DNA from 2 places in the Amycolatopsis orientalis genome. Region 1 is predicted to be linked to the other one. Evidence: riboswitches for the same ligand, from Rfam matches in the RefSeq annotation. Region 1 holds a riboswitch; the other holds the start of a gene.
What was found. Region 1 has a riboswitch for cobalamin ahead of metE (5-methyltetrahydropteroyltriglutamate--homocysteine S-methyltransferase). Riboswitches for the same ligand answer to the same signal wherever they lie in the genome.
Positions count from the first base shown of each region.

Region 1 (15,523 bases):
CCGCGAGGGCAGTACGGTGCTCGAAATCGGGACCGGATGGGGTGAACTCTCGATCCGGGCGGCCGCGCGCGGGGCACGGGTCACGTCACTGACCATTTCCCGGGAACAGGCCGCGCTGGCGACCGAACGGATCGCGGCGGCGGGTTTCGCCGACCGGGTCGACGTCCGGCTCTGCGACTACCGCGACTCCACCGGCGAGTACGACGCCGTGGTCAGCGTCGAGATGATCGAGGCCGTCGGCGAGTCCTACTGGCCCACGTTCTTCGAGACCATCGGAAAGCGGCTGAAGCCGGGCGGCCGGTTCGGGCTCCAGGCCATCACCATGGACCACGAACGCATGCGCGCCGCGGCCCGTTCGTACACCTGGATGCACAAGTACATCTTCCCCGGCGGGCTCATCCCGTCGACCACCTCGGTCGAACAGGGCATGCTGGAGCACACCCGGCTGAAACTGCAGGGGGTGCGCGAGTTCGGCCAGGACTACGCCCGCACATTGCGACTGTGGCGGGAGAAGTTCACCCAGCGGTGGGACGAAATCACCGAACTCGGTTTCGACGACGTGTTCAAACGGATGTGGGAGTTCTACCTGGCGTACTCCGAAGCGGGGTTCCGTTCGGGGTATCTGAAGGTCCACCAGTTCGGATTCGCCGACAACGGGCGGTGAACGCCACCCAACCGATGCGGGGTGCCGGACGTCTTTCACCTAGGGTCTGCGGTTGACTGGGCCCCACACGCGAAATCGGGACGGGTGATTCGGCATGACGTATGGAGGCGACGACCGAGGGCGACGGATGCCGCCACAACGGCCGCCGTCCGGCCGCCCCCGGCAGCACCAGCCCGCGCAGATGATGCCGCTGCCGGGCCGGGGGAGCAGCCCGTACGACGAACGGACGGCGCCGATGGGCCACAGGGGCGGGGAGCGCCCCGGTGGCCCGCCACCGCGCCGTTCAGGGCCGCCGCAGCCCCCTCCCGGCCGTCCGGGCGGCGAGGCGCGCCCACCGCGTCGTCGTCGTCGCTGGGGCTTCGGCCGGGTGCTGCTCACGTTGCTGACCGTGTTCGTGCTGTTCCTGGCCGGCGTCTGGGTGTACCTGGAGTTCTCCATCAACCGCGTCGACGCGCTGGCCGACTACGCCGGCCGCCCCGCCGCGGCCGAGGGCACCAACTGGCTGATCGTGGGCTCCGACAGCCGGGACGGGCTGACGCCGGAGGAGCAGGAGAAACTGGTCACCGGCGACAGCAAGGCCGCCGGCGGTGGCAGGCGGACCGACACCATCATGGTCGCGCACATCCCGGACAACAGCACCAAGCCGACGCTGCTGAGCCTGCCGCGTGACTCCCAGGTGAAGATCCCCGGCCACGGTACGAACAAGATCAACGCCGCGTTCTCGATCGGCGGCCCGACGCTGCTCGCGCAGACCGTCGAAGGCGCCACCGGCCTGCGCATCGACCACTACGCCGAGATCGGCTTCGGCGGGTTCGCCAAGATCGTCGACGCCATCGGCGGGGTCCACATGTGCGTCGAGAAGCCGATGGAGGACACCCTCACCGGGATCAAGATCGCGCCGGGCTGCCAGGAGCTCCAGGGCCCGCAGGCACTCGGCTTCGTCCGCATGCGGCACAGCGCGGCCACCCCGCGATCGGACCTCGACCGCGTCGCCAACCAGCGGAAGTTCATCGGCGCGCTGGTCAGCGAGATCGGCAGCCCCGGCACGCTGCTGAACCCGTTCTCGCTGTTCCCGCTGCTGTCGACCGCGCCCGACGCGCTGACGATGGATTCCGGCGACCACGTGCACAACCTGGTGGGGCTGGCGCTGGCCATGCGCGGGATCTCGTCGGGCGGTGTGGTCACCACGACGGTGCCGGTGACCAACGGGTCGGCGGAGAACTGGGACAAGACGAAGTCGAAGCTGCTGTTCGACGCGCTGAAGAACGACACGGACATCCCGGACAGCGCGATCCTCACCTGATCTTCCAGTGGGGTCGGCGAGGGTGGAGGATTGGGGACGTTGAACGTCCCGAATCCTCCACACTCGACGTGTGTCGCGGGTCCTGAGGGGCTGCTCCGGATCAAGGCCCTTCAGCCTTGTGGAAGGGTAAAAGACACTCGCGACTTTCAGCTTGGTCGTGCCTCGGGGCTGAAGGGCGCTTTCCCCGCATCGCATGTGAGGAAAGCGCCCTTCGCCGCGTGCGATGAGAGGAAAGGGCCCTTCATTGCGCGCGCGGGTCGTCTTGGGTTCCGGGGGTCGTGAGTGGTAAGTGACGTTCTAACGACACTTAGCACTCACGACCCCCGGAACCCACCACCCGCCGCGCGCGAAAAACGGAGGCGTTCCTCGATGCTCTAGGTCACCATGAGGCGATGGAAGCGCCAGCCGAGACCCTCACCGACGACGTCATCGTCCTGCGCCGCTGGGCGCCCGAGCAGCTCGACACGTTGGCCGCCGTCGCGGGGGATTCCGCCGCGCACATCGGCGCCTGGCTGATCTGGGCCTCGAACGGCTACGGCACCGAGGAGGCCGCCGAGTTCCTCGAAACCACCGCGCGGAACTGGGCCGAGGGCAAGACCTACGATTTCGCGATCGTCGCCGGAGGTGAGGTCGCCGGCGGCACGGGCATGATCGTCCAGCCGGACGGGATCGAGATCGGCTACTGGCTGAGCCGCCACCACACCGGCCGGGGCGTCGCGACGAGGGCCGCCCGGTTGCTGATCGCCGAGGCCTTCCGCCTTGGCGCGGCGGAGGTGCTGATCCGGCACGACGAGAAGAACGTCGCGAGCGGCGCCGTGCCCGCGCGGCTGGGGTTCACGATGACCGGCGCCGAGACCGTCGAACCGCCGCTCGCCCCCGCCTGCACGGGCGTCAACCGGATCTGGCGGCTCAAGCGTCCTTAAGGATGGCGGCGAACTCCGCAGACCAAGAAGGTCCGTGAAGGCCTCCTTCCCTACCTTGAGAGTAGGGAAGGAGGCCTTCACGGACCTGACGCCTTTGCCTTAACCCTCAGCGGTCTTGCGCTCACGCAAGGCCGCCAGCGCCTTGTCCGCGTGCACAGTGAACTTCAGTTCGCTCTTGATCACTTCGAGCACCTTGCGGTCGGTGTCGATGACGAACGTGTGCCGTTTGGCGTGCAGCGGGCTGAACTTCCGCCAGACGCCGAACTGCCTGGCCACCACACCGTCCACATCGGACAGCAGCGGGTAGTCGAAGCCGTGCTTGGCCGAGAACTCCTGCTGTTTGGCGACGGCGTCCGGGCTGATCCCGACGCGGTGTGCGCCGACTTCGGCGAATTCCGCGGCGAGGTCGCGGAAGTGGCAGCTTTCCGCGGTGCAGCCGCTGGTCATCGCGGCGGGGGAGAAGAACAGCACGACGGGGCCGGACGAGAGGAAGTCCGACAGCGTGCGCTCCTCGCCCTTGTCGTCGGGCAGCGTGAAGTCCGGGGCGATGTCACCTTGGTCCATGGACGGATCCTGTCACGTCAGTGGGCGTGCCGTTCGATGAGCTCGTCGACCTCGTCCCCGGTCGCGGAGTCGGCGACGAACGGGCCGCGTGCGGCGAGTACGCCGTATCGTCGCAGCCGCTCGGCCTGTTCGTGACTGCGGACGCCTTCCGCGCCGATGCGCAGCTTCAGTTCCTTGGCACGCGCGACCAGCTGGCACAGGTGCCGTACGTCGGCCTCGTCCTCACGGTCGGCCAGCGCGTCGACCACCGCGCCGGAGAGGATCACGTGGCGGACCGGCAGCCGGTGCTGCGGGATGAGTTCCAGATCGGCCGAACCGGAGATGGTCAGCACCAGCTGGGCGCCCAGATCGGCCAGCACGGCGAAGGAGTCCAGCACCTCGCCGCATCGCGGGTCGAGGACGGATTCGCGGTCCGTGCAGAGCCGCAGTGCCTGCGCGGGCAGGTTGTGGCGGTCGAGCTGTTCCTTCACCAGCAGGACCAGATCGGGGTCGATCGCCAGCCGGTTCGGCAGCCGTACGCAGACGTCCGGGGCGGCGTCGCCGAACCGGTTCCGCCAGCGCGCGGTGGCGGCGAGCGATTCGGCCAGCAGCCACCGGCCGAGCGGGATGGTCATCCCGGTGATCTGCGCCAGGGGATAGAACTCGTCGGAGTCCAGTTCGCCCTTCTCCGGATGGTTCCACCGCAGCCCGGCGTTGACCGCGGCCAGCTGATCCGGGTTCGCGAGTTTCACCGTCGGCTGGTAGATCAGCGAGAACTCGCCGTTCTCGAGCGCGCCCGCGATGACGGCGCCGAGCTGGTAGCGGCCGCGGTCGCGCGCGTCGAGTTCGGGATCGAACAGCATCCACTGCGCCTTGCCCGCCTCCTTGGCCCGGTGCAGGGCGATCTCCGCGGCCCGGAGCAGGTCTTCCTGCCTGCTTTCGGCGACCGGCCGGACGACGATGCCGGCGCTCGCGCTGACCCCGATGCCGTGCCCGCCGACGTAGATGGGCTCGGCCAGTTCCTCCAGCGCCTGCTCGACCAGGCCGATCACCTGGGTCGGCGAGAACTCGCCGCGCAGCAGGATGGCGAACCCGTCACCGGACAGCCGTGCGACGGAACCGCCGTGCCTGCCGGTGAACACGCTCTTGAGCTTGTTCGCGACGCCGCGCAGCACCTGGTCGCCGACACCGGCGCCGAGCCCGTCGTTGATCACCTTGAAGCCGTCGACGTCGAGATAGACGAGCGCGACCTGATCGCCGCCGGAACCGGCCAGCGCGGTTTCGAGCGCGTTGCCGAACGCGGTGGCGTTCGGCAGGCCGGTCAGCGGGTCGTGCACGTTCTGGTGCCGCAGTCGTTCCTGCAGCAGGTGGATCTCGTTGGCGTCGGCGACCATCAGCACCGGATAGGACGAGCCGGGCCGGTCACCGGGGAGGTCGGTCAGGGTCACGTCGACCCACAGGGTGCCTTCCTCGCTGTGCTTGAGCAGCAGGCGCTCCTGCTGGGTCTGCCGTCCGAGTTCCCTGAGCTGGGACAGCCCGTTCCGCAGCCGGGCGACGTCGTGGTCGGCGGACCCGAGGTCGGGAATGGCCCGCCCGCGCAGGGAGGTGGGAGAGCAGCCGAGCAGCTTGCCGAGCGCCTCGTTGGCCTCGACGATCTCGCCGTCGGCGTCGGCGAGCGCGATCCCGACGGGGGAGGCGGAATAGAGCTTGGTGAAGCGCAAGACGGCGGCCTGGTGGTCAGGCTCGCTCCGCACGGCGTCCTGGGCGACGCCGAGCAGGAGCTGTTCGAGTTGCTCTTGGGGAAGCGATACTCCTTTAGTGTCAGCGAGCGTCGCGGCCCATCTCCGAGCGACGTCCACCAACCCTGGCGTGGCACCAGGCTCAGGCACACTTCACCTCTTCATGCGCGGTTAATGGCCAGCTCAGACAGGGTGTCCGGGCTCAGGGACCCACACTAGGTATGAGCCGACCGGGAATAGTGCCACGGCATCACGCGCGATCCGGGGTGTCTACCGGCTGAAAGGGTGATGACTACTACACGAGTGGTGACCGGAAGTTACCAAGAGTACTCGTTCGTGTTGTCCCGTTCGCCGGGATTCAGCGCGGCGCGAGCCGGATCGGCAGGCCGTCCGCGGGAACGGGCAGCGAGACGTAGTCCCAGCGGGCGGTGTAGTCCCCGGGGACCGACCAGCGATACGCCCGCAGCATCTCGTGCAGCAGCGCCTTCACCTCGAACGTGCCGAAATGCAGGCCGATGCACTTGTGCGCGCCGCCGCCGAACGGCATCCACGCGTAGCGGTGCGACTTGTCCTCGCGGCGTTCCTCGCCGAAGCGGTCCGGATCGAAGCGCATCGGGTCGGTCCAGTGCTCCGGTGAGAAATGGTTGACGGTGGGGGAGACCCCGACCAGTGTCCCTTCGGGAATGAAATGCCCGAGGACTTCGGTGTCCTTCACGGTTTTCCTCGCCAGCGAAGGTACCGGGGCGACCAGGCGCAGGGATTCCTTGATGACCAGGTCCAGCGTCGTCAGGGTCTCCAGCGCCTCGATGTCCGGCACGTCGTCGCCGAGCGCGAGGGACTCCTGGCGCGCGCGTTCCTGCCAGTCCGGGTTCTTGGCGAGGTGGTAGACCGCGGCGGCGCTGGTGATGGTCGAGGTGTCGTGCGCGGCCATCATCAGGAAGATCATGTGGTTGACGACGTCGGCGTCGGTGAAGCGGTCACCGTCTTCGGTGGTGGCGTGGCACAACGCGGTGAAGAGGTCGTCGCCGTCGCTTCGCCGTTTCGCGGGCAGGTTCGCCGAAAAGTAGCGTTCGAGTACCTTGCGGCCGTGCAGACCCGCCGCCCAGCGGCCGCCGGGCACGGGGAAGCGCACGATGGCCGTGCCCGCGCGCACGGAGTTCACGAACGCGCGGTTGATCGCGGCCGAGTCGTCGCCGGACCGCATGCCCATGAACACGCGCGTCGCGACGTCGAGCGTGAGTTGCTTGAGGGACCAGTAGATCCGCGGGTTCGGCTTGTCCGCCCAGGCCGCGACGCCCTCGCGCAGCGCCGGTCCCATCTGGTCGACGTAGCCGGTGAGCCGTTGCCGGGTGAACGCCGCCTGCATGATCCGGCGGTGCAGGTGGTGCTCGCCGAAGTCGAGCAGCATCAGGCCGCGGTCGAAGAACTGCTCGATGAAGAACTTCCAGCCCTCCTGGGAGAAGGCCTTGTCCTTGTTCACCAACGCGATCTGGGTGGCCTCCGGGCCGGAGAGGGCGACGATGCGGCGGCCGAACGCGCCCATCCACGACACCGGGCCGTAGGTTTCGTGGCGTTTGAGGCCGAATTCGATGCCGAACCGCATGAAGTCCAGTGCGTGCCCGATGACGGGCGGGCCTTCGTCGCCGAGGACCGGCTTGAGGCCCGGCGGGGCGGGCGCGAGTTCGCGGACCGGCCAGGTCGCGCCGAGCCAGCGCTCGTCGACCGAACGTGGCAAGGGGATCGAGGTGAGCGGCGGAACCCGCTCGCGCAGCGCCCCGGTGACCCTTTCGACCGTGTTCGCCATGGTGACCATCTCCCCGCTGAGATCGGCTGCCGCCCCACCATCGCATCCTTATTGACGTCCTGACAATACCTCGAAGGAAGTCCGTGAAGGCCTCCTTGAGGGACTCTGGGTCCCACAAGGAGGCCTTCACGGAACGTCAGGCACGGAAGGTCAGGCCAGTTCGGAGCGGACCAGGCGGGCCGCCTCGACCAGGTTCCGCAGGGCGGGCTCGACCTCGGCGTAGCCGCGGGTCTTCAGCCCGCAGTCCGGGTTGACCCAGATCCGCTCGGCGGGCACGGCGCCGACGGCGGTCCGCAGCAGCCCGCCGACCTCGTCGACAGCGGGAACGCGCGGCGAGTGGATGTCGTACACGCCCGGCCCGACACCGCGACCGAAGCCCGCCGCGCCGAGATCGGTGACGACCTCCATCTTCGACCGGGCGGCCTCGATGCTGGTGACGTCGGCGTCGAGCGCGTCGATCGCCTTCACCACGTCGCCGAACTCCGAATAGCACATATGCGTGTGGATCTGCGTCGCGTCGTCGATCCCGGACGTCGCGAGCCGGAACGACGAGACCGCCCAGGCGAAGTACGCCTCGTGCGCCGCGGCCCGCAGGGGGAGCAGTTCCCGCAGCGCCGGCTCATCCACCTGGATCACGCGGATCCCGGCTTCCTGCAGATCGTGCACCTCGTCGCGGATGGCCAGCGCGACCTGGCGGGCGGTCTCGCCCAGCGGCTGGTCGTCGCGGACGAACGACCACGCCAGGATCGTCACCGGCCCCGTCAGCATCCCCTTGACCGGCTTCGCGGTCAGGCTCTGCGCATAGCGCGCCCAAGCGACGGTCATCGGTTCGGGCCGCGAGACGTCGCCGTACAGGATCGGCGGCCGGACACAGCGGGAACCGTAGGACTGCACCCAGCCGAAGTCGGTGGCGGCGAACCCGGCCAGCCGCTCGGCGAAGTACTGCACCATGTCGTTGCGCTCGGGTTCGCCGTGCACCAGCACGTCCAGGCCGAGGTACTCCTGCAGCCGGACGACCCGCTCGATCTCCGCCTTCATCGCGGCCTCGTAACCCGCGTCGTCCAGCGAACCCGCCTTGTGCGCCGCGCGTGCCTTGCGGACCTCGATGGTCTGCGGGAACGAGCCGATCGTCGTACTCGGCAGCGGCGGCAGCTCCAGCGCGGCCTGCTGGGCGGCCGCCCGCCGCGGGTAGGGGGAGCGGACGGTGTCCTCGGGCCGCAGTGCCTCCAGCCGGGCGCGCACCCCGGCGTCGGCCAGGTCGGCCGCCGTGGCCCGGTCCGCGGCGGCGGCACGGGCGGCGGAAAGGTCGACGCCCTCCTCCTTCAGCGCCCGGCCGAGCAGGACGACCTCGTCGACCTTCTGCTTCGCGAAGGCGAGCCAGCTCTTCAGACGCGGATGGAGCCCGGTCTCGCGTTCGACGTCGTAAGGCACGTGCAGCAGCGAGCACGACGTCGAGACGCTGACCGATTTCGCGGTGCCGAGCAGTGTCGCCGCCCGGCTGAGCGCGCGGGCGGGGTCGGTGCGCCAGACGTTGCGCCCGTCCACGACCCCGGCCAGGACCTCCTTGTCGCGCAAGGCGGGTTCGGCCGCGATAGCGTCCACAAAGGACTCGTCGGTGACGAGGTCGACGGCGATCGCGTCGATCGGGGAGCGGGCGAGCACGCCCAGCCCACGGCCGAGGCCGCCGAAATAGCCCGCGACCAGGATCTTCGGCCGCGCCGTCGCCTTCGCGAGCCGGTGATAGGCGCGGATGAGGGCGTTGAGTTCCTGCTCGGTGCGATCGGCCGCGAAGGCGGGTTCGTCGAACTGAACCCACTCGACGCCTTCGTCGTGCAGGCGCCGCAGCAGCTCGATGTAGCCGTCGACGAGATTGTCGAGCAGCTCCAGCGGGCGAAAGCCCTCCGGGGCGCTCTCGGCGGCCTTGGCGAGCAGCAGGAAGGTCACCGGCCCCACCAGCACCGGCCGTGTCTCGACGCCGATCGCGCGGGACTCGCGGTACTCGTCGAGCGGCTTGGTGCCGCTGAGGACGAACTTCGTGTCAGGTCCGAGTTCGGGGACGATGTAGTGATAGTTGGTGTCGAACCACTTCGTCATCTCCAGCGCCGGGGCGTCCTGCACCCCGCGCGCGGCGGCGAAGTAGGTATCGAGCGGCGAGAGGCCGAGGTCGGTGAAGCGTTCCGGCAGCGCGCCGAACAGCTCGGCGGTGTCGAGCACCTGGTCGTAGTGGGAGAAGGTGTTGGAGGGGACGGAATCCAGTCCGGCGTCCTTGAGGTCCCGCCAGGTCCGCGTGCGCAGCGCACGGCCGGTCTCCAGGAGCGCGGCCTCGTCGATCTTGCCCGCCCAGTAGCGTTCGAGTGCGCGTTTGAGTTCCCGGTCCGGTCCGATCCGGGGGTAGCCCAGCACAGTGGTGCCGATTTCGGTCACAGCTCTCTCCTCGCGAGCTTGTCGTCAGAGCCCGGAGCGCGCGCAGGAGTGACCGCTGTTCGGTCGCGCCCATCCCACGAGGCCCGGACTCACGCACGCCGTCGGCGCGCGTACCACGGGCAGGTCTTCGGACTCGTGGGCGAAACGCTCGCTCCTACCGGCCGTCGCTTCCCGGGTCGCCATGACCCAGTGCTTTACCGTGTCTCGCACGGTGACGGCTTTCGTTCCCACATACCGCTGCGGGGCAGTCCCGGATTCCCACCGGGTTCCCTGTTACCTCGACCGGCCTGGGAGGCCGGGCGAACCAGTAGCACTGTGGAGCGTACTCAGGCCCGCTACCCCTCCGCTGGACATGTGATGAACCGGACGGCCGCGGTGGCGAACACGGACTTCCCGGCTGGAGGCTGCCGGTGAGGGGTGGGCTGCGGCATGTACTGGCTGCGCGTGAAGGCCCCCTTCCCTCGGCTCAGCCGAGGGAAGGGGGCCTTCACGCGCAGCCGTTGTGACTGGTGCTGCTGCTGAGGCTCGTGACGGCCGCCCGGGGCGAGTGAGGGGAACTTTGAGGAACTCTGAGTCCCTCAAGGAGTCCTTCACGGCCCGGCCTTCAGCCTCGCAGGCGGACACGAAAAGGCCCGCCCCGTGCGAGTGCGCGGGGCGGGCCTTCTCGTCAGCTCAGGTGATCAGTCCCAGTCGAGGGCGCCACCGGACTGGTACTCGATGACGCGGGTCTCGAAGAAGTTCTTCTCCTTCTTGAGGTCCATCGCCTCCGACATCCACGGGAACGGGTTCTCCGTCTCGCCGAAGATCGGCGCGAGGCCGATCTGCTGCGCCCGCCGGTCGGTGATGAAGTGCATGTACTGCTCGATCAGCTCGGCCGAGAGCCCGAGCATGCCGCGCGGCATGGTGTCGCGGGCGTAGGCGACCTCGAGCTCGCACGCCTCGGTCAGCATCGTCCGGATCTCCGCCTGGAACTCCTCGGTCCACAGGTGCGGGTTCTCGATCTTGATCTGGTTGATGCAGTCGATGCCGAAGTTCAGGTGGATCGACTCGTCGCGCAGGATGTACTGGTACTGCTCGGCGATACCGATCATCTTGTTCCGGCGGCCGAGCGAGAGGATCTGCGCGAAGCCGGTGTAGAACCACATGCCTTCGAAGATCACGTAGAACGCGACCAGGTCCCGCAGGAAGTTCTGGTCGGCCTCGGGGGTGCCGGTCTCGAAGTCCGGGTTCTCCAGGTTCTGCGTGTACTTCAGCGCCCACGCGTCCTTGTCCGAGATGGACGGGACCTCGCGGTACATGTTGAACAGCTCGCCCTCGACCAGGCCGAGGCTTTCGCAGATGTACTGGAAGGTGTGCGTGTGCACGGCCTCCTCGAAGGCCTGGCGCAGCAGGTACTGGCGGCATTCGGGGTTGGTGATCTGGCGGTACACCGCGAGCACGATGTTGTTGGCCACCAGCGATTCCGCGGTGGCGAAGAAGCCGAGGTTGCGCTTGAGCATGGTGCGCTCGTCCTCGGTGAGGCCGTCGGGCGACTTCCACAGCGCGATGTCGGCCTGCATGGCGACCTCGGTCGGCATCCAGTGGTTGTTGCAGCCGGCGAGGTACTTCTCCCAGGCCCAGGTGTACTTCATCGGGAGCAGCTGGTTGACGTCGGCGCGGGCGTTGATCATCCGCTTGTCGTCGACGTTGATCCGGGCGGCGCCGACTTCGATCTCGCCGAGGCCGGTGGCGTCGGCGGAAGCGTCAAAGGTGGTCATCAAGGCTCACTTCACGAGGTGGTCGGGTGGGTCGTGAGTGGCGATTCGGGTTAGAACACGAATCGCCATTCACGACCGGGCGGTCACTGGCAGGCTTCGCAGTCGGGGTCGTCGATGCGGCAGGCCGCGCCGTCGGTGGCGACGAAGTCGACGTCCGAGACCTTCGGCATCTCCTTGGGCTCCGGCTTGGCGGCCGGTGCCGGAGCGGTCACCGGCACGGCCGGGACCGCGGCGGCGGGCGACGGCGAGACCGCGGCGGAAGCCGACGGAGCGGCGGGCGCCGGAGCGGCGGCGGGCTTGGGTGCCGAAGGTGTGGCCGGGGCCGGGGTGGCCGAGACCGCGTTCAGCTTGCCGTCGGTACCGCGCAGGGTGCTCTTCTCCACGTGCGTCGCGGACCGCGCCCGCAGGTAGTACGTGGTCTTGAGGCCCTTGTGCCAGGCGTAGCGGTACAGCTCGTCGAGCTTGCGGCCGCTGGGCGCCGCGATGTACAGGTTCAGCGACTGCGCCTGGTCGATCCACTTCTGGCGCCGCGAACCGGCGTCCACCAGCCACTTCGACTCGATCTCGAAAGCGGTGGCGTACAGCGCCTTCAGGTCGTCGGGCACGCGGTCGATCTGGCCGAGGCTGCCGTCGAAGTACTTCAGGTCCGACACCATGACCTCGTCCCACAGCCCGCGCTCCTTGAGCGAGCGGACCAGGTGCGGGTTCACCACGGTGAAGTCGCCGGACATGTTCGACTTGACGAACAGGTTCTGGAACAGCGGCTCGATCGACTGCCCGACCCCGCAGATGTTGGAGATCGTCGCGGTCGGCGCGATCGCCATCACGTTGGAGTTGCGCATGCCGACGGTCTTGACCCGCTCACGCAGCGGCGCCCAGTCCAAAGTGGACGAGGTGTCGACGTCGAGCGCGTCGCCCTGCCGGGCGTCGATCAACAGCTGCAGCGAGTCGATCGGCAGGATTCCCTTGCTCCACAAGGAACCCTCGAACGTCTGGTACTGGCCGCGCTCCTCGGCGAGGTCGGTCGAAGCCGAGATCGCGTAGTAGCTGATGTGCTCCATGCTGGTGTCCGCGAACTGGACGGCCTCGTCCGAGGACAGCGGCACGCCGATCTCGAACAGCGCGTCCTGGAAGCCCATCAGGCCCAGCCCGATCGGGCGGTGGCGCAGGTTGGAGCGGCGCGCCTCCGGGATCGTGTAGAAGTTGATGTCGATCACGTTGTCGAGCATGCGGACCGCGGTGCGCACGGTCTTCTCGAGGCGCTTCGTGTCGAGGCCCTCGGGGGTGACGTGCTTGAGCAGGTTCACCGAACCGAGGTTGCAGACCGCGACCTCGTCGGTGGTGGTGTTCAGGGTGATTTCGGTGCACAGGTTGGACGAGTGCACGACACCCACGTGCTGCTGCGGCGAACGCAGGTTGCACGGGTCCTTGAAGGTGATCCACGGGTGGCCGGTCTCGAACAGCATGGTCAGCATGCGGCGCCACAGGTCGACCGCACGGACCTTGCGGAACACCTTCATCTCGCCGCGTTCGGCGGCGGCCTCGTACTCGCGGTAGCGCTCGGCGAAGGCGGTGCCGTAGAGGTCGTGCAGATCCGGGGTCTCGTTCGGCGAGAACAGGGTCCACTGCGCGTCGGCCTCGACGCGGCGGAGGAACTCGTCCGGCACCCAGTTCGCGGTGTTCATGTCGTGCGTACGACGACGGTCGTCACCGGTGTTCTTGCGCAGGTCGAGGAATTCCTCGATGTCCACGTGCCAGGTCTCGAGGTACGCGCAGGCCGCGCCCTTGCGCTTGCCTCCCTGGTTCACCGCGACGGCGGTGTCGTTGGCGATCTTGAGGAACGGCACGACGCCCTGCGACTGGCCGTTGGTGCCCTTGATGTGCGCGCCGAGGCCGCGGACCGGGGTCCAGTCGTTGCCGAGCCCGCCCGAGTACTTCGCCAGCAGCGCGTTGTTCTTGTACGCCTGGAAGATCGAGTCCAGGTCGTCGTCCACGGTGGTCAGGAAGCAGGACGACAGCTGCGGGCGGGTGGTGCCCGAGTTGAACAGCGTCGGGGTGGACGCCATGAAGTGGAACGACGACAGCAGTTCGTAGAACTCGATGGCGCGGTCTTCGCGGTTGTCCTCGCGGATCGCCAGCCCCATCGCGACGCGCATGAAGAACGCCTGCGGCAGCTCGAAACGGATGCCGTTGTGGTGCTGGAAGTACCGGTCGTACAGCGTCTGCAGGCCGAGGAAGCCGAAGTCGAGGTCACGTTCGGCGCGGATGGCCGAGGTGATCTTGTCCAGATCGAAGGTCTGCAGCTCGGGGTTGACCAGCTCCAGCTCGATGGCGCGCTTGAGGTAGTCCCGGAAGTACTGCGGGTACCGCGCGGTCATCTCGTCCTGGCTGGCCTGCTGCGGAACGCCCGCGAGGTAGCTGAGCGCCTCGCCGCGGAGCTTGTCCGCCAGCAGCCGGGCGCTGACGTAGGAGTAGTTCGGCTCCTGCTCGACGAGCACGCGCGCGGCCATGATCTGGGCGAGGGCGAGTTCGTCGGCGCTGATGCCGTCGTAGAGGTTGCGCTTGGCCTCGGCCAGCACCGGCTCGGCCGAGACGTCCTCGAGACCGGCGACGGCCTCGCCGACCACGTGCGAGACGCGGGCCCAGTCGAGCGGGCGGAGCGTGCCGTCGGCCGCCTTGACGCTGATGGCGACGTCGGAGGAGGCGGGCTTCTCGGCCTCGCGGGCCTTCGCCCGCTCATCGCGGTACAGGACGTAGGCGCGGGCGACCTTGTGGTGCTCGCCGCGCATCAGCGCGAGTTCGACGATGTCCTGGATCTGCTCGATGTGCAGCGCGGTCTCCGGACCGGCGTGGCGGAGCAGGGTGGTCTCGATCTGCTCGGTCAGTTCCTTGACCAGGTGGTGGATCCGCGACGAAGCGGCCGCGTCACCGCCCTCGACGGCGAGGAAGGCCTTGGTCACGGCGACCGAGATCTTGTTCGCGTCGAAGGGGGACACGCTGCCGTCCCGCCGGATGACTCGCACGGTCGCGGGCGTCGTGTCCGAAGACGAAGGCGGCCGCTGACCGGTTTCCACTGACATGCGTCACTCCAACTGTGTCTCTCGAAAAACTGTGTCTCTTGAAAAGGGCGCGTTGAAGCACCACAAGGCCTCACGAGGCCGTGCGCTGCGGGTTCACCAAGCTGTCCGACAACCGCTCCCGAGCGGTCTCCCCGTCGCTGGGCGATGTCGGTTCCCAGAGACTACATGTAGGGGTCGGAGGCTGCACGTGCCCCAATGGGTGGCGTGTCGCTGGCTCACCCTGCCGGGTTAGACGATCACGCTCAGCGGCTGGTCAGCCGCCGAAAACGATCGTGAAATCACGCAGGCCGGCGCTCAGGACGGGCCGCTGACCGGCCAGGAAGCCGAGTGGACCGGCCTCGTTGATCTTCCAGTCGGCGGCCGCCGGACGCGGCCGCGCCGTCGCACGGACGGGGCTGCGTTTGAGACGGCCGTCCAGCATCTGGACGACGTCGAAGGCGGCGGGCAGCTTCACCGGAAGGCTCGGGCGGGCGGTGAAGGCGGCCGTCGCGATCCAGTCCTCGTGAGTGGCCGCCGAGGCGGTGAAGGTCCGTCCGTGGGTGAAGTCGAGCGCGGCGAGGTCCTTCGGGATGCCCCACAGCGCGCGCCCGCCGGCGAGCGAGACCTCGCTGTCGACCCAGATGTCGGTGATGGAACTGGAGAGACGTGTGCCGCGGACGGCCACCGTCGCCAGTAGCTCGTGGTACTGGAGCTGACCGGGCTCCTGGTAGTCGATCCAGGCCGTGAAGACCTGGGCGCGGCCGCCGACCACGACCGGCTCCGCACCGTCGGGCAGGTCGGGAAGTTCGCTCACCGGGACACGCCAGACCGACAGGTACGCCTGGCCCGCCAGGTTCCACGGTTCCGGGGGATAGGCGGTCACGCGTTCCGCCACGGCAGGTAGGCGGGCTGGTCGGTGTCGACACGCATGGAGAACTCCGGTGGTCGTTTCTGAAGGAAGGACATGCCCCCCTCGACGGCGTCCGGGCTGGCGCCCAGGCCGCCGATCAGCCGTGAGTCCAGTTCGTGCACGGGGAACGGCGACGCGGCGCTCGCCATCCGGTACAGCAGCTGGCGGGTCACCGCGACCGACACGGGTGCCGTGCTCGTGGCTATCTCGTGAGCCAGTTCGCGGGCCTTGCCGAGTACTTCCCCCGGCTCGTGAACACTGTGGACCAGTCCGGCGCTCTTCGCCTCCTCGGCGCCGAAGACCCGGCCGCTGATCATCCAATCGAGTGCCGTGCCCATCCCGACCAGCCGGGGCAGGAACCACGCGGACGCGCCTTCGGGGTAGATCCCGCGGCGGA
Region 1 covers NZ_CP016174.1:3,397,379-3,412,901, forward strand. The annotation lists gene SD37_RS15255 (SAM-dependent methyltransferase) at 1-664, shown strand, start outside; gene SD37_RS15260 (LCP family protein) at 792-1,967, shown strand; gene SD37_RS15265 (GNAT family N-acetyltransferase) at 2,360-2,890, shown strand; gene SD37_RS15270 (peroxiredoxin) at 2,990-3,454, opposite strand; gene SD37_RS15275 (putative bifunctional diguanylate cyclase/phosphodiesterase) at 3,472-5,322, opposite strand; gene SD37_RS15280 (cytochrome P450) at 5,531-6,985, opposite strand; gene metE (5-methyltetrahydropteroyltriglutamate--homocysteine S-methyltransferase) at 7,127-9,400, opposite strand; cobalamin riboswitch at 9,502-9,724, opposite strand; gene SD37_RS15290 (ribonucleotide-diphosphate reductase subunit beta) at 10,081-11,157, opposite strand; gene SD37_RS15295 (ribonucleoside-diphosphate reductase subunit alpha) at 11,241-14,237, opposite strand; gene SD37_RS15300 (acetoacetate decarboxylase family protein) at 14,491-15,099, opposite strand; gene SD37_RS15305 (enoyl-CoA hydratase-related protein) at 15,096-15,523, opposite strand, start outside.

Region 2 (15,523 bases), 2.5 Mb from region 1:
CACGACATAGCCCGCGACGGCCACGATCGTCAGCAGCAGCCACGGATTCGTCGTCCGGGCCGCCGCGACGGCCAGCCCCAGCGCCCACACCCACCAGGCGGCCGGATGCAGGTCGCGCGGCAGGAAATACGAGGTCATCAGGCTCCCTGCGCGCGTTTACGCCTGCGCGCCACCAGGAATCCGGCCACGCACAGCACCAGGACGGCGCCGCCCGCCGCCCAGGGTGCCCAGTCGCTCGCGCCGGACTCGCGTTCGATCAGCGCGTTGACGTCCTCGGCGTTCTCCCCGCCGGTGAACGCGACGTTGGTCGACGGATCCTTCGCCTTCGGCCGCGCCGACGCGCTCGGACGGGGCTTCGGCGGCGGCAACGCCCCCGGGCTCTGCCCCGCGACCGGAGGTGCTCCCGCACCGGGCTCCCCGCCCGCGGGCGCCTGCCTGCCTTCGCCTGGTTGCTGCCCGTTTCCGGCCTGAGGCTGGGGCCGCTGCCGTTCGCCGGGATCGCCGGTGACCGGCTTCGCCTCCTCACGGGGTACGCAAGGCTGGCCTTCGGTCCCGGGCCGCACCGCGGAGACGCGGGGAACCGGATTGGTCTCCGTGGTGGCGTTCAGCGAGAACGACCAGCCTTCGAACCCGCCGGGAACGAAGTCCCGGTTCTTCACGCCCCACTGGCTGTAGTCCCAGGCGCAGTTGTTCGAGGCATGCCAATAGGACCAGTACCCGCCGGCCGGAGGAGTGTCGACACACTGCTCACGGTAGTTTTCGCGGCCGGCGACCGGAAGCTGCTCGGTCGCGGACGGCCGGTTCTCGATCCGGCAGACGAATCCCTCGCCCCAGCGCTGCACCCCGGCGATCTGGAAACCCGCGCCCTTGAGCGCGTCCAGTCCGGTGCCGCGGGACGACTGGGGGTAGCAGCGCACGATGGTCGTGCCGCCGAGTTGCTGGAAGTCGACGATGACGGTGACGCCGGTGGCGTCCTTGCAGAAACCGGGATGGCCCTTGCCCTGATCGATCGCGTAGGCGGACGGCGAAGCGGCGGCGATCAGGACGATCGCCGCCACCAGGCCGAAGACCCTCCTCATTGGACGGTGCGGGCCGGGTTCGACGGGGTGACCCGGGGCGGCGGGTTGGTCGAGGCGGACTTGTTCAGCGAGAACGACCAGCCTTCGAAGCCGCCGGGGACGACGTTGCGGTTGAGGGCGCCCTGGGTGCTGTAGGTCCAGGAGGCCCCGGTTCCGTCGGCGTACCAGTAACCCCAGTACGCGTTCGCGGGCGGGGTGTTGACGCACGCTTCCTTGTAGTTCGGGTTGCCCGACAGCGGAAGGGTTTCGGTCGCGGACGGGCGGGTCTCCAGGCGGCAGACGAAACCGAGGCCCCATCGCGCGGTCCCGGCGACGGCGATACCCGCGTCCTGCAATGCCTTGATGCCCGTACGGGCGGTGCCGGGGCTCGCGTTGGGCGAGCAGCGCGTGATCGTCGGCGCGGCGGTGCCGCCGTTGCCGTTCAGTTCCTGGAAGTCGACGACGACGGTGACGCCGGTGAGGGCGTCGTTCCCCGTGCAGACGCCGTTGTACCCCTTGGCCGGATCGACCGCCTGCGCGGTCGCGGGCACGGCGATCGTCAGTCCGATGAGGACAGACGTGACGGCGAGCAGTTTTCTCATGACGAGACCCCCTTGGTGTTGGTGAACCGGCGAAGCAGGAAAACCAGCGTGATCACCGCGAGCAGCAGCGCCCCGGCGAGTCCGGCCAGGCCCCATGTCAGCCACGAAGGCGGGGCGGCGGCCGATGTTTGCGAGCCGGACATGGCGTGCGCGGCGTCGGCCGTGGTGACCTCGGAAAGCGGTAGCCGGAGCGCGGGCGACAACGGCGAATCCGCCGCGGTGAGCCACGAACGGCCGGCGACGCCCGGTGCGGCCGCCAAGCTCGTCGGGAAGTCGGTGCTCCCGTCGCCCGCGGCGGATCCCTTGACGAAGCCGCCGTCGGCTTGGACGAGTCCGCCCAGCGCACGCGCGGTCCGGCTCGCGTCCAGCCCCGCCACCTGCCGGGCGGCGGCGACGGCGGCGCTGAGCGCGACGTCCGGTTCCCCCGCCTCACCGGTCACCATGCCTTCGCCGGTCGGCCGGACGCCGAGCGCGCCCACCGCGGCGGTGAACGCCGACACGCGCCGCTCGGACCAGCCGTCCGGCCGTTTGGTGGCGGGTGCGACGTCGGTGAACGGCCGCGCGGCGAGGGCCGTGACGGCCGCGGCCGTCGCGCCGAGGTCACCGGATCCGCACTCCGGGGTGTCGAGGTGCTTCGGGAACGTGCCGTCGGCGCACTGGGCGGCGAGGAGCAGTTCGACGGCGGCACCGGGTTCGGCGGCGGTGGCGAGCAGGGCCCAGGAGTGGCGTTCGACCGTCTCGTCCGCGTCGGCGAAGGAACCGGTGTCGGTGAACCTGCCGTCCGGACCGCGCAGTGCCACCAACTCGGCCTGCAGCTGAGCCGCGACATCGGAAGCCTTCGCGAACTCGGCGACGAGCACGAGCTTCGCCAGCGGCCCGGCGTAGGACGCCCCGCCCTGTTCGTACGGCGCGCCATGCGCGTAGGCCCGCACGGCCTCCGGCGTGAGCAGGAACTTCGACGCGCGCGCGACCGTGTCCGGTTGCTCGTCCAGCGCCCGCAACGCGAGCACGACTTCCGCGGTGGCGTCGTAGTCGACGTAGGTCTTGCCGTCCTCGATGACCTCGACGTGGTCGCCGCCGACCAGCCGGTTCGCCAGGTACGCGCCCAGGCGGGCCGACGGCGTCGCCGTACCCGTGCCCGCGGGCGGGACCGCCGTCACCGGCGGGTTCCGGAGAACCGTGGTCCCCCTCGGTCCCGTCCTCTTCGGTTTCGCCGCACCGGCCTTCGGGGTGGGCCCGGTGGCGGGCTTGGCCGCAGGCGGCGTGACGATGACCGTGCCCGGGTTCGGCGGTGGCCCGGCACGTTTCGCGAGCGCGTAGAAGCCGGTCTGTGCCAGCCCGAGCGAGCCCTGGGCACCGGCGCGGATCCAGGTGTCGAGCCCGCTGATGCCGCCGGTGCGCGCGGCCCGGTAGGCCGCGGGACTGTAGGCGATCGCGCCGACGTCGTCCGCGAGCCTGGTGCCGGAGTCGGCCGCGGCCGTGGCCTGCGCGGACTTGAGGAAGCGCATCCCGCGGTCCACCGCCGCTTCCGCTCCTCCGGCGTCGGCGAGCGCTTGGACGATCAGACCGGTGCTGTTGGTGTTCGGGGCTTCGGTGCCGACGCCGCCGCCCCAGCCACCGTCCGCGCTCTGGTGCGCGGTGAGCCAGGAAACGGTTTTGGCGATCGGCGCGTCGAGTCCGGTCGCGCCCGCCTTCCGCGCGGCCAGCAGCGCCGACAGCGAAAGGCCGGTGGCGTCGCCGTCCGGCGCGGACTGGTCGGTCGCCTTGCCCTCGTCGCATGTCGCGACCTTGTAACCGCCCGGGCGGACGTGGTCGCCGGTCTCGGTCGTCTTGACGTCACTGAAGAAGATGCGGAAGTAGCCCTCGGAACACTGCTGGGTCAGCAGCTTGTCGATGGCGAGCCGCTCGTTCTCGCCCGCCGCCGCGAGCCCGATGACACCGAGCGCCTGGCCGAACATGTTGGCGTTGTTGGTCACGGAGCCCGCCAGGTCCGGGTTCTTCGAGTAGTCGCTGATCCGGCCCTTGTCCGGGCCCTGGCGCATGATGGCGCCGTGGGTCTCGGCGACCATGTCGTGGCCGTCGAAGTTCCGCGGGTCCCGGCCGGAGACCTGGGCGGCGACCAGCGTTTTCGCCACCGCGCCGCCGACGATGACGGCGTCGTACCCGGCTCCGGGGACCAAGCCGTCCCAGGTGAAGTAGTCGGTGGCGTGGCCCTGGTCGTCGAGGAACTTCATGATCGGTTCGGCGCGCGCGCCTTCGCCCGCCGCGTACATCGCGAACACCACGTCGAGCATCAGCCCGTGGTCGGGTAACGCGCCGCCGTTGGGATCGTCGAGCGTGCCGTCCGGCTTCAGTTTCGACGCGAGCCACCGGGAATTCGCCTGCGCCGCATCACGGTCGCTCGCGGCCGTCGCCGTGCCGGTGAGCAGTGCGGCGACCACTCCGGCGCTGACGGCGAAGGACAAGGCGGCCAGAGATCCGCGGCGCATGTACTCCTCCTTTGCGGCACGACGGAGGACAGGCGCGGAACGCCGCGGTCACCCCTGTTTATCGCGACAGTGGTTCGGACTTCTGGTTCGTTCGTCCGCCCGTTCGGTATCCCGGCTCGCCCTGGTGAAAGGGCCCACGGTTGCGCGACAGCGCCGGATTTCGACCGGCTTCCCCGTCACGGGCGGCGGTGTTGAATTGTCGAGCCAGCCGAGGTTAGCACCCGATCTTCGGCGGCAGGCACCGCTGACCAGGTCGTTGCCAGGATCACAGCACCGCTCGCGTGCGGCGGTACCGCGGCACGCGCCAGGGATGACATTCTTCGGACCGTCCGATTCAGCGCGGTCGTGGGGGAAGTCCGGTGAGAGTCCGGCGCTGTCCCGCAACGGTATGCCTTCCCGGCGAGCCCGGTCACCCACGTCGCGCGGTGTCACCACCGACTCCTGTCGTGGAAATGCGGGAAAGGGTTCTCATGAGACGTTTCGTCCTCGCCGTCGTCATGCTGTGCGGCCTCGGAGTGGTCGCCGCCCCGGCGGCGGCCGCGGCCACCACGAACAAGGCCGGCGCCGCCGCGGGCTGGCTCGCCAGGCAACTGACCGACGGGGAACGGTTCGAGGCTGACTTCGGCGGCCAGAAGTTCCCTGACCAGGGCTTGACGATCGACGCCGTCTTCGCGTTCGCCGCCGCCGGGGTGTCGGACACGAACGCGGGCAAGGCGATCGCGTGGCTGGCGAAGCCGGAGATCACCACCGGCTACGTCGGCGGTGGCGCCGAGGCTTACGCGGGCGCGCACGCCAAGTTGATGCTCGCCGCGCAGATCCGGGGCGCGAACCCGTCGTCGTTCGGCGGTGTCGACCTGAAGGCGGGCTTGCTCTCGCTGCTCACGCCGTCCGGCCGGTTCTCCGACCGGTCCGCGTTCGGCGACTACTCCAACGCCCTTTCGCAGTCGCTCGCGCTGCTCGCGCTCGACCGCACCCCCGAGGGCGCTCCCGCGTCCGCCGTGACCTTCCTCTCGGGCACGCAATGCGCGGACGGCGGCTTCCCGCTGAACTTCGGGGAAGCGACGTGCACGAGCGACGTCGACGCGACCGCGACGGTCGTCCAGGCGCTGCGCGCCACCGGTGACGCGGTGAACGCCGGCGAGGGCACGGCCTGGCTCGTCACCAAGCAGCACGCGGACGGCGGCTTCGGGTTCGGCACGAACGCGCCCAACGCCAACAGCACCGGCCTCGCCGCCGAAGCGCTCGCGGGTCACCGTCCCGCCGCGGCGGCCAAGGCGCGCGACTTCCTGCGGTCGCTGCAGATCGGCTGCACCGGCGCGGTGGCGGACCGGGGCGCGATCGCCTACGACGCCACCGGCCTGAACCCGTCGACCGCCCCGCGCGCGACCGCCCAGGCGATCCTCGGCCTGGCGAGGGTTCCGTTGAGCGACCTGCACGGCGGTGGCCGTCCGCAGGCACCGGTGCTCGCCTGCCCCCGCGTTTAGAGGACGCGAAGCTGCCGCATCCAGAGGACTAAACGCGGCGCGGGGAGAGGTGCGCTCACGAGTCGGCGAAGCGGCGCGCGAGTTCGACGCGTGAGCGCACTCCCAAAGCGGTGAAGATGTTGCGCAGGTGGTGATCCACGGTCCGGTGGCTGATCACCAGCCGCCGCGCGATCTCCTTGTTCGTCTCCCCCGCCGCGACCAGGCGCGTGATGGCGGACTGCTGCGGGGTGAGCCCGGCGAGGGACCGGTGCGGCGCGTCGACGGTCTCGCCGGTCGCCCGGAGGCCGGCGCGGGCCCGTTCGGCGAACCGGGTCGCGCCGACGTTTTCGAAGCCGCGCAAGGCATCGCGGAACTGATCCCGCGCGTCCCTCGTCCGCCGATGGCGGCGCAGCAGGGTGGCGTACGCGAACCGCGTCCTGGCGAGTTCGACGGCGCCGCCCGCCAGCCGGTGCGCCTCGATCGCCGCCCGGAAACGCCGTTCCGCCCCCACCGGATCCTCGGCGGTCAGCGCGTGACAGCGGTGGCTCAGCGCGAGCCAGCAGGGTTCCGCCCCCGCGAGGGTCCAGCGATCGAACACCTCCAGCGCCGTCCGCGCGCGTTCGGGCCGCCCGGCGAGGACGGCCGCCTCGACCAGTTGCGGGGTGGCGAGGACCCGGATCACCGGCTGGTCGCCGGAAACCCCCGACGCGAGGTCTTCGAGCCTGCTCAGCGCGTCGTCCGGCCGGTCTTCGGCCAGGTCCAGGCAGGCGTTCGCCCACGCCGAGACGGCGGCGGGCCTGCCGAGGCCGCGTTCGGCGATCCCGCCTGCCGCCTCGCCCAGTTCGGGTGCCCGTTCGCCCAGCAACGCGGCGGCGAGCCCGAGCAACGTCAGATGCTCCATCCGCAGGTTGTGGGGCGCGTGCAGGCCCTCGCGGGACGCCGCCCGCGCGCAAGGGAGGCGGTCGAGCGCGATGGCGGACAGCGACAGGTAGATCAGCGCCCACGGCAGTTCCGCGTGCCGCCTGCCCAGCCGCGCGCGGCTCACGGCCGCGGCCGCGTACTCATGGGCCCGTTCGGCGTGTCCACGGGCGAAGGCGGCCTCGGCGGCCCAGACAGCACCGGCGACGTCGGCGTCGCCCATCCCCCGGCGGACGGCCTCCTCCAGCGGGTCTACGGCGTCGTCGTGACGTCCGGCGTAGACCGAGGTGAGACCGCTGAAATGGGCGGAGGCCAGTCCGTCTCCGGCGGGGACCGTCCGCGCCAGGCCCCGGTACCCGCTCAGGTCGCCGCCGAGCCTGCGCGCCTCACCGGCCAGCAGGAGCGCGGCGGCCGGATCGGGCAGCAGTTCCGCGGCCGTGCCCAGTTCGTGGGTGGCGACCGCGGGATCGCCGTCACGCAGTTCGATTTCCCCGTGCAGCAACGCCACCGCGCCCGGTTCAGCGTCGACACGAGAGAGCAGCAGCCGCGCCCAGCCCGGCCTCCCCGCCTGCCAGGCGGCGTCGGCGGCGGCCAGTAACCTGGCCGCCCGTACCGGCGGATCGACGGCCAGGGCGGCGGCGCGTTCGAGTTGCCTGGCCGAGGCCGCGTGGTCCGCCGCCGGTGCGGCGGCGAGGGCGTCGGCGAGTGGGGCGGACGGCGTCGCGGTGGCCATCGCGAGATGCCAGAGCGCGTCCGGTCCCTCCCCCTCGGCGGCCAGCCGCGCGTGCGCCGCGCGGCGATCCGACGGTGACGCCGCCGCCGACCACGTCGCTTGCGCCACCTTGCTCGCCGGGGAATCCACGACGGCGGCGAGGAACCGGACGCGGTCCTCGGCAGGCATCGCGTCCAGCCGGGCGGCGTACCCGGCCAGGCGTTCCCGCAGGACCGGCGACACCGGCTCCCGGCCCGCGGCCTGAGCCGGGGTGAGCTGCGCCGCCAGCGCGACGAGGTCCGCCGGATTCCCACCGCCCAGTTCGACCAGCTGCGGGCGTACCCCGGCGGGCACACTCCGGTCACGCAGCAGCAGGTCCGCCGCCTCGGCGGTCAACGGGGCCAGCTCGACGGACTCGAACTCGTCGGATCCGGACCGCGAGGCGAGCACCATCCCGACCTGGGTCCCGGACAGCCTCCGGGCCGCGAAACCCAGCGCCGCCAAGGATTCCGCGTCGACCCATTGCGCGTCGTCCACCCAGCAGATCGCCGGCCCCGGGAGTTCGCTCAGCCGCCGATGCGCTTCCGCTCCCCCGGTGACCGAGGCGCCGAACAGGCGGTGCAGCGCCCCGAACGGCAGCGCGCGCTCCGCTCGCAGGCCCCGTACGCCGAGCAGGCGGACGCCGGACGCGCCGCGCAGCTCGGTCAGGAGCGCCGATTTCCCGAGTCCTTCCGCGCCGCGGACCAGCACGGCGTGCCCGGCGACCGACCGCAGCCCGCCGAAGAGATCGTCCCTGCCCCGCAGCGGGTACACGACGTCCCGGACAGGCATCGGCGCCTCCTCGAAATCCCTTTCGATGAAACACCAAGCGCAAGTGTTTCACAAGATCCTGCTGGGCACCTTTCCTTCCACGAGCGCCGCGAGCAGCGTCGACGCCGCCTCGAGATCGGGTGTGCGTGACGCGAGGACGTCCGAATACAGGAACGCCTCCCCCAGCCGGACGATCGCGTAACAGAGGCTGTCCAGGCTGACCGCGGGCACGAAGCCGCCGTCGTCGACGTCGCGGCGCAGCAACTCGACGTGCGCCGCGATCACCCTCGGCTGGACCCGCCCGTCCGGATCGGTGAGCAGCCGGATCGCGAGCACCGGCTCGTCGTCGAGGAAGCGGCGGAACCCGGCGCTCGCCGCCAGGACCGACCGGTATTCGCGCATGATCGCGAGACAGCGCAGTTCGCCCGCCGCATTACGCACCACATCGCCCTCATCGCGCTCCCAGGTGCGCGCGGCGGCGGTCAGGGTGCGCTCGGACAGGTAATAGAGGGCATCACCGAGCAGGTCTTCCCGGTTGCCGACGCGGCGGAACAGGGTGCTGCGCGAGATGCCCAGGTCTTGGGCGAAGGCGGACGTGTCGACACGGATGCCGCGATCGATCCACCGCGCCGCGGTGCGGACTATGTCCTCGGCTGAGGGGTTCACGATCGCCGATCGTACGGGCGGCGGACCCGCTGAACGTGGCCGCGGACGAACACTGGCGATTTCGCCGATGCGGCCCCGGCGGCCGTTTGCCACAGTCCATCACCACGGACTGTGTTCAACGGCGAACGGAGACGGCACCATGCGTAGTACGACCCGGATCCTTTGTGGACTGGCCACCGTCGCGGCACTCACGGTCGCTCCCACGGCCTACGCCGCCGACAACCCCTATGAGCGGGGGCCGGACCCGACGGAAAGCAGCATCGAAGCCTCCCGCGGCTCGTTCGCGGTGTCGCAGACTTCGGTGTCGAGCCTGGCCGTCACCGGCTTCGGCGGCGGCACCATCTACTACCCCACCAGCACCGCGCAGGGCACGTTCGGCGCGGTCGCCATCTCGCCGGGGTTCACCGCGACCCAGTCGAGCATCGCGTGGATCGGCCCGCGGCTGGCGTCGCAGGGATTCGTCGTGTTCACGATCGACACCAACACCATCTACGACCAGCCCGACAGCCGCGGCGACCAGCTGCTGGCCGCGCTCGACTACCTGACCCAGCGCAGCAGCGTCCGCTCCCGTATCGACACCTCCCGCCTCGCGGTGGCCGGGCATTCGATGGGCGGCGGCGGTTCGCTCGAAGCGGCACAGGACCGGCCGTCACTGCAGGCGGCTGTCCCGCTCGCGCCGTGGAACACGCAGAAGTCGTGGTCCTCGCTGCGGGTGCCGACGTTCGTCATCGGCGGCGAATCCGACACCGTCGCGCCGGTGGCCTCGCATTCGATCCCGTTCTACACCAGCATTCCCGCCTCGGCGGAGAAGGCGTACATGGAGCTGGACAACGCGAGTCACTTCTTCCCGAACACGGCGAACACGACCATGGCGAAGTACACGATCTCGTGGCTGAAGCGGTTCGTGGACAACGACACCCGCTACGAGCAGTTCCTCTGCCCCGCCCCGGACGACCGCACGATCAGCGACTACCGGGACACCTGCCCGCACGCCTGAGCGCATCGGGTCCCGGCGCGCCGCGCCGGGACCTGATCTCCACCCCGCGTCCCCTTTCGCCGTTGGGAGTTCCCTGCGTGACCCTGTCGACTTTCGAGATGTCCGGCGTGTCGGTGAGGTTCGGCGGTCTCGTCGCGCTGTCCGGCGTCTCCTTGACCGTCGCCCCGGGCCGGGTGCTCGGCGTGATCGGCCCGAACGGCGCGGGGAAGACCACGCTGTTCAACGTGGCGTGCGGTTTCATCCGGCCGGACGCCGGCACGCTGACCTGGCGCGGCACCGAACTGCGGCGGCTGCGCCCCCATCACCTCGCGCGCCTCGGCATCGCCCGCGGCCTGCAGGAACTCGGCCTGTTCGACCGGATGACGGTGCTGGACAACGTCCTGGTGGGCGCGGACAGGCACGCGAAAGCGGGTTTCTTCTCGTCCCTGCTGGGACTGACGCGGGACGAGAAGGCACTGACCGAGCGGGCGATGGCCTACCTCGACGACTTCGGCATCGCCGACGTCGCCCACCGCTACCCGGCGAGTCTCCCCTATCCGGTCCGCAAACGCGTCGCCCTCGCCAGGGCACTGGCGGGCGAACCGGATCTGCTGCTGCTCGACGAACCGGCGGGCGGGCTCTCGGCCGCCGAGATCGCCGACGTCGGCACGCTGGTGCGGGGTCTGACCGACCGCATGTCGGTGATGCTCGTGGAACACCACATGGATCTCGTGATGGCGGTCTGCGACGAGATCGTGGTGCTGGACTTCGGCAAGGTGATCGCCCGCGGCACCCCGGACGAGATCCGCGCGGATCCGGCCGTGCAGGCGGCCTACCTCGGCGAGGAGGTGGCCGGTGCTGACCGTTGAGAACCTCTCGGCGGGCTATGGCCCGGTCCGGGCGCTCGATTCCGTGAGCCTGTCCGCCGCCCCCGGTGAGATCACCGCGGTCCTCGGCGCGAACGGCGCCGGGAAGACCACCTTGCTGCGCACCATCTCCGGGCTCGTCCGGCCGTCGGGCGGCCGGATCTCCCTCGCGGGCCGCGACCTCACCGGAGTGTCCACAGAGGACCTTCCCGCGCTCGGCCTCGCCCACGTCCCCGAAGGCCGCGGTGTCCTGGCCGAACTGACCGTCGAGGAGAACCTGCGGCTGGGTGCCCTGGGTGCGCGCGGTCGCGCGACGGCGGACGGCCTGCGCCGGATCTACGACCTCTTCCCGGTGCTCGCCGACCGCAGGAACGGCCTCGCGCATGTCCTTTCCGGCGGGGAACGGCAGATGCTGGTGATCGGCCGCGCGCTGCTGTCCCGGCCGAAGGTCCTGCTGCTCGACGAGCCGTCACTGGGCCTCGCGCCGCGGATCGTGGCGCAGATCTTCGACCTGCTGCGCGCTCTCGTCCGCGACGACGGGCTGGCCGTCGTGCTGGTCGAGCAGAACGCGCGCAGCGCGCTGTCCATCGCCGACCACGGCGTCGTGCTCAACCTCGGTGAGGTCGTCGTCCGGCGGGACGCGGCCACGCTCGTCGCGGACGACGACCTCCGGCATGCCTACCTCGGATTCTGAAAGGGGCCTCGTGCAGCAACTGCTGACCACCGCGCTCACCGGCCTGACCCTCGGCGTGGTCTACGCCGCCTTCGCACTGGCCTTGGTGCTGATCTGGCGGGCGACGCGGATCGTGAACTTCGCGCAGGCGCCGATGGCGATGATCACCACCTACCTGGCGCTGGTCCTGATCGACGCCGGCTGGTCGTACTGGCTCGGTTTCGCCGTCGCCCTGCTTTCGGGGCTGCTGCTCGGCGCCGTGGTGGAACGGTTCGTGGTCCGGTTCGTCTCCGGGAAGCCCGAGATCAACGCCGTCATCCTCACCCTCGGCTTGTTCATCGTGCTGCACGCGCTGGCAGCGCTGGTGTTCGGCGCGCGGTACCGGTCGTTCCCCGCGCCGTTCGGGCTGACCGGTTTCCAGGTCGGCGGCACGACGATCGCGCTGACCGGCTTCGGCGTGTTCACCGTCGCCGCCGTCGCGGTGGTGCTGACCGGGCTCGTGCTGTTGTTCCGTGGCACCGATCTCGGCCTGCGGATGCGGGCCGCCGCCTTCGACCAGGAGGTGGCCCGCCTGCTCGGGGTGCGGGTCGGGCGGATGCTCACCCTCGGCTGGGCGCTGGCCGCCCTCGCCGGTTCCCTGGCCGGGCTGCTGATCGCCGGCGGCGGACTGGTCCATCCGTCCTATATGGACGGTGTGGTCGTCTACGGTTTCGTCGCGGCGGTGCTCGGTGGCCTGGACAGCCCGGTCGGCGCGGTCGTCGGCGGCGTCGTGTTGGGCCTCTCCCTGAGCCTGGTCAGCGGGTACGTCGGCGCCGAGCTGGTCCCGCTCGCGGCGCTGGGGATCCTCATGGTGGTCCTGCTGCTCAAACCCGGCGGGCTGTTCGCGAGTGTCCGCGAGCGGAGGGTCTGACATGCCGCGCAGGTCACTGCTGCTCGCCCTCGCCGCACTGGTCGTCGTCGTTCTCGTGCTGGAGAACACCGGCCCGTTCCTCAACGCGCAGTTCACCGCGATGGCGTACTTCGCGATCGCCGCGGGCGGATTGACCGTCCTCACCGGACTGAACGGACAGCTTTCCCTCGGCCACGGCGCGCTCATGGCGGTCGGCGCGTACTCGGCCGCGTTGCTGCTGAAGACGGCGGCCTTGCCACTACCGGTGGTCCTGCTGCTGGCCGTCGGGGTCACGCTGGCCGTCGGCACGCTGGTCGGCGTCGCCGCGGCCCGGCTGCACGGGCCGTATCTCGCCGGCGCGACGCTCGCGCTCGCCGTCGCCGTCCCCGGCATCCCCTTGTTCTTCGGCGGAACACTCGGCGGGGAGCAGGGCCTGCCGGTCCGGATGCCGGAGATCCCCGGCTGGCTGGCGGACGCCGCGTACTTCGCCACCGGCCAGGACCTCACGCCGATCCGGTATCTCGCCTACGTTTCCTGGTTCGCCGTGATCCTCGTGTTCGTCCTGCTGGCGAACCTCTCCCGTGGCCGCGTCGGCCGCAACTGGCGCGCGGTGCGCGACGGGGACGTGGCCGCCGAACTGGCCGGGATCGACCTCGGCCGCACCCGGGTGCAGGCCTTCGTGGTCAGCTCGGGCTGCGCGGGACTCGCCGGGGCGCTGATGGCGTTGTCCGCGCGGCTGGCGGCGCCGAGCGGATTCGCGCTGACGTTGTCGCTCCTGCTGGTGTCCGCGGTGGTGCTCGGCGGGCTGGGGAGTCTCACCGGCGCGCTCGCCGGGGCGGCGCTCTTGACATTCCTGCCGCCCTTGGTGACCGGCGCGGGAACGGACCTCGGCCTGTCCGACGTCCAGGCCGCACAGCTGGCGCCGTTGAGCTACGGCCTGGTCACCGTCCTGATCGTGCTGCTCGCACCGGCCGGCCTCACCGGCGGGCTGCGGAAACTCATCCACTGGAGGCGAAGTTCATGAAACGCTGGTCCCGGGCCCTGGCCCTCTTCCTGGCCGTGACGGTCACGACAGCCTGCGGCGCGGGTGGCAGACCCGAGGGCGGGGAGAAGGGCTCGTCCGTCGGCGTCACCGACACCACCGTCAAGATCGGCGCGCATTTCCCGTTGACCGGCGTCGCCGCGCCGGGGTACAGCGAGATCCCCAGCGGCCACCAGGCGTACTACGACTACGTGAACGCGAACGGCGGCATCAACGGCCGCAAGATCGAGTTCGTGGTCAAGGACGACGGGTACAACCCGACGAACACCAGCGCGGTCACCAACGAGCTGGTACTCAAGGAGGAGATCTTCGCGATGGTCGGCGGCCTCGGCACGCCGACGCACAGCGCGGTCGTCGAATTCCTGAACAGCTCGAAGGTCCCGGATCTGTTCGTGTCGTCCGGCTCGCTGCGCTGGGGTGACGACCCGAAGAAGGCGCCGTTCACCTTCGGCTGGCAACCGGACTACGAGATCGAAGGCAAGATCATCGGCGACTGGGTGCGGAAGAACCTGCCGCAGGCCAAGGTCGGCCTGTTCCTCCAGGACGACGACTTCGGCCGCGACGGCGAGAAGGGTGCGCGCCGCTTCCTCGACAAGCAGATCGTGGAGGTCGCGAAGTACTCGCCGGGCAACACCGACGTCGCCCCGCAGATCGCGAAACTCAAGGCCGCGGGCGTGGATCTGGTGCTGGGCTTCACCGTCCCCTCCTACACCGCGCTCTCCCAGCTGGCTTCGTTGAAGATCGGTTTCAAGCCGAAATGGTTCTACAGCAACGTCGGCTCCGACCCGGCCCTCGTCGGCTCGCTGCTCGCGCGGTTCTCCGAAGGCAAGGTCACCCAGGGCGCGTCGCTCATCGACGGCGTCCTCACCACCGAGTACCTGCCGGGTGTGGACGCCCCGGACAGCGCGTGGACGAAGCTGTGGCAGAAGGTCTGGAGCGGGCACGGCAAGGGCGGGGAGCTGACGAACTACCGGATCTACGGGATGGCGCAGGCTTACACCTTCGTCCAGGCCCTGCAGGCGGCCGGGCGGGACCTGACCCGCGAGGGGATCGTCGAGGCGATCCAGCGGTCCGGGAAGACGATGGAAGGGCCGGGCCTGGCGCCGTTCCGCTACACCGGCGAAAGCCATCTGGGCATCTCCGGGATGTCGGTGGTCGAACTCCAGGGCGGGGTGGGCAAGGACCTGACCCCGGTCCTGGTGACCGACATCGGCGAAGCACCCATCGAGGCGAACGACTCGGCGGCAAGCGACGCCCCGCCGCCGAACGGCATACCGGAGGCGAAGGCGGGCAAATAGCGCGAAGGACGCCGGTCGTGCGCGGCCGGCGTCCTTCTCCGGCACCTTGATCAACTTTTGCCGCCCCACTCCGACCAGGGTAAAATCGATGCCGATCCGTTGGGTCCCAGCGGTTTCCATTCCGGCGTGCCGCGAGGCCGCCCGCTTGCTGTCGCCAGAGAAAGGAGCAGCCCGCGGTGGCGCGCCGAGCACCCGGCATCGAGCACCTGGACGAACTGGCCACCACGATGGCCGCGCTGACCAGGACGCTGGAGACCGAATCGGACGAGGCGGTGCTCCTGAACGCCGTCTGCGCCACGGCGGTGCGGGCGGTACCGGGTGCGGACATGGCCAGCATCACCGTGGTCCGCGGGGACAAGGCCGAAACGGCCGCAGGGACGGACCCTCGCGCGTTCGCCGTCGACAGCGTCCAGTACGAGACCGGTGACGGTCCCTGCCTGCGGGCCGCGCGCACCGGCCGGACCGTCCGGCTCTCGGTGGAGGAGGCCCGCGAGTCCTGGCCGCGTTTCACCGCCTCGGCCGAAGAAGCGGGGGTCGGCAGCTACCTCTCCACTCCCCTGGACGTCGACGAACGGCTGACCGGAGCCTTGAACCTCTTCGGCCTCGGCACCCACGGCTTCCGGGACGAAGACTCGCATCTGCTCCGGCTCTACGCCACGGTCGTCGGCTTCGGGCTGCGGAACAGACGCGAGCGCGAGGACGCGCGCACCGTCAACCGGCAACTCGAGACCGCCATCCAGAACCGGGCGGTGATCGAACAGGCCAAGGGCATCCTGATGGCCGTCCACCGGATCACCGCGGAAGAGGCCTTCCGGCGCCTGATCACCGAGTCGCAGCACACCAACACGAAACTCCACGACGTCGCGGCCCGGTTCGTCCGGGGCGCCAGGCTTCCCTGAGAACGACCGACGGGGTTTGGACCGCATGCCGAACGGACATCCTGTCAGTCCGTTGGCGTGAACCTCATCGCCGCGTCAAGCAGCAGGCGCCGTTGTGACGAGGCACTGGACGTGAGGTGGCGATCGGCATGGAAACCTACTTCGGCGAAGCGGCGCTGCTCG
Region 2 covers NZ_CP016174.1:5,877,245-5,892,767, forward strand. The annotation lists gene SD37_RS25685 (energy-coupling factor transporter transmembrane component T) at 1-138, opposite strand, end outside; gene SD37_RS25690 (YML083C domain-containing protein) at 138-1,058, opposite strand; gene SD37_RS25695 (hypothetical protein) at 1,076-1,660, opposite strand; gene SD37_RS25700 (hypothetical protein) at 1,657-4,149, opposite strand; cobalamin riboswitch at 4,233-4,348, opposite strand; cobalamin riboswitch at 4,458-4,584, shown strand; gene SD37_RS25705 (prenyltransferase/squalene oxidase repeat-containing protein) at 4,620-5,633, shown strand; gene SD37_RS25710 (LuxR family transcriptional regulator) at 5,689-8,073, opposite strand; gene SD37_RS25715 (QsdR family transcriptional regulator) at 8,122-8,718, opposite strand; gene bdeA (bis(hydroxyethyl) terephthalate hydrolase) at 8,858-9,715, shown strand; gene SD37_RS25725 (ABC transporter ATP-binding protein) at 9,814-10,563, shown strand; gene SD37_RS25730 (ABC transporter ATP-binding protein) at 10,550-11,254, shown strand; gene SD37_RS25735 (branched-chain amino acid ABC transporter permease) at 11,265-12,143, shown strand; gene SD37_RS25740 (branched-chain amino acid ABC transporter permease) at 12,145-13,146, shown strand; gene SD37_RS25745 (ABC transporter substrate-binding protein) at 13,143-14,462, shown strand; gene SD37_RS25750 (GAF and ANTAR domain-containing protein) at 14,690-15,361, shown strand; gene SD37_RS25755 (DUF6292 family protein) at 15,490-15,523, shown strand, end outside.
Region 2: it holds a riboswitch for cobalamin, as region 1 does, so the genes downstream of both, SD37_RS25705 (prenyltransferase/squalene oxidase repeat-containing protein) here and metE (5-methyltetrahydropteroyltriglutamate--homocysteine S-methyltransferase) in region 1, are expected to answer to the same signal.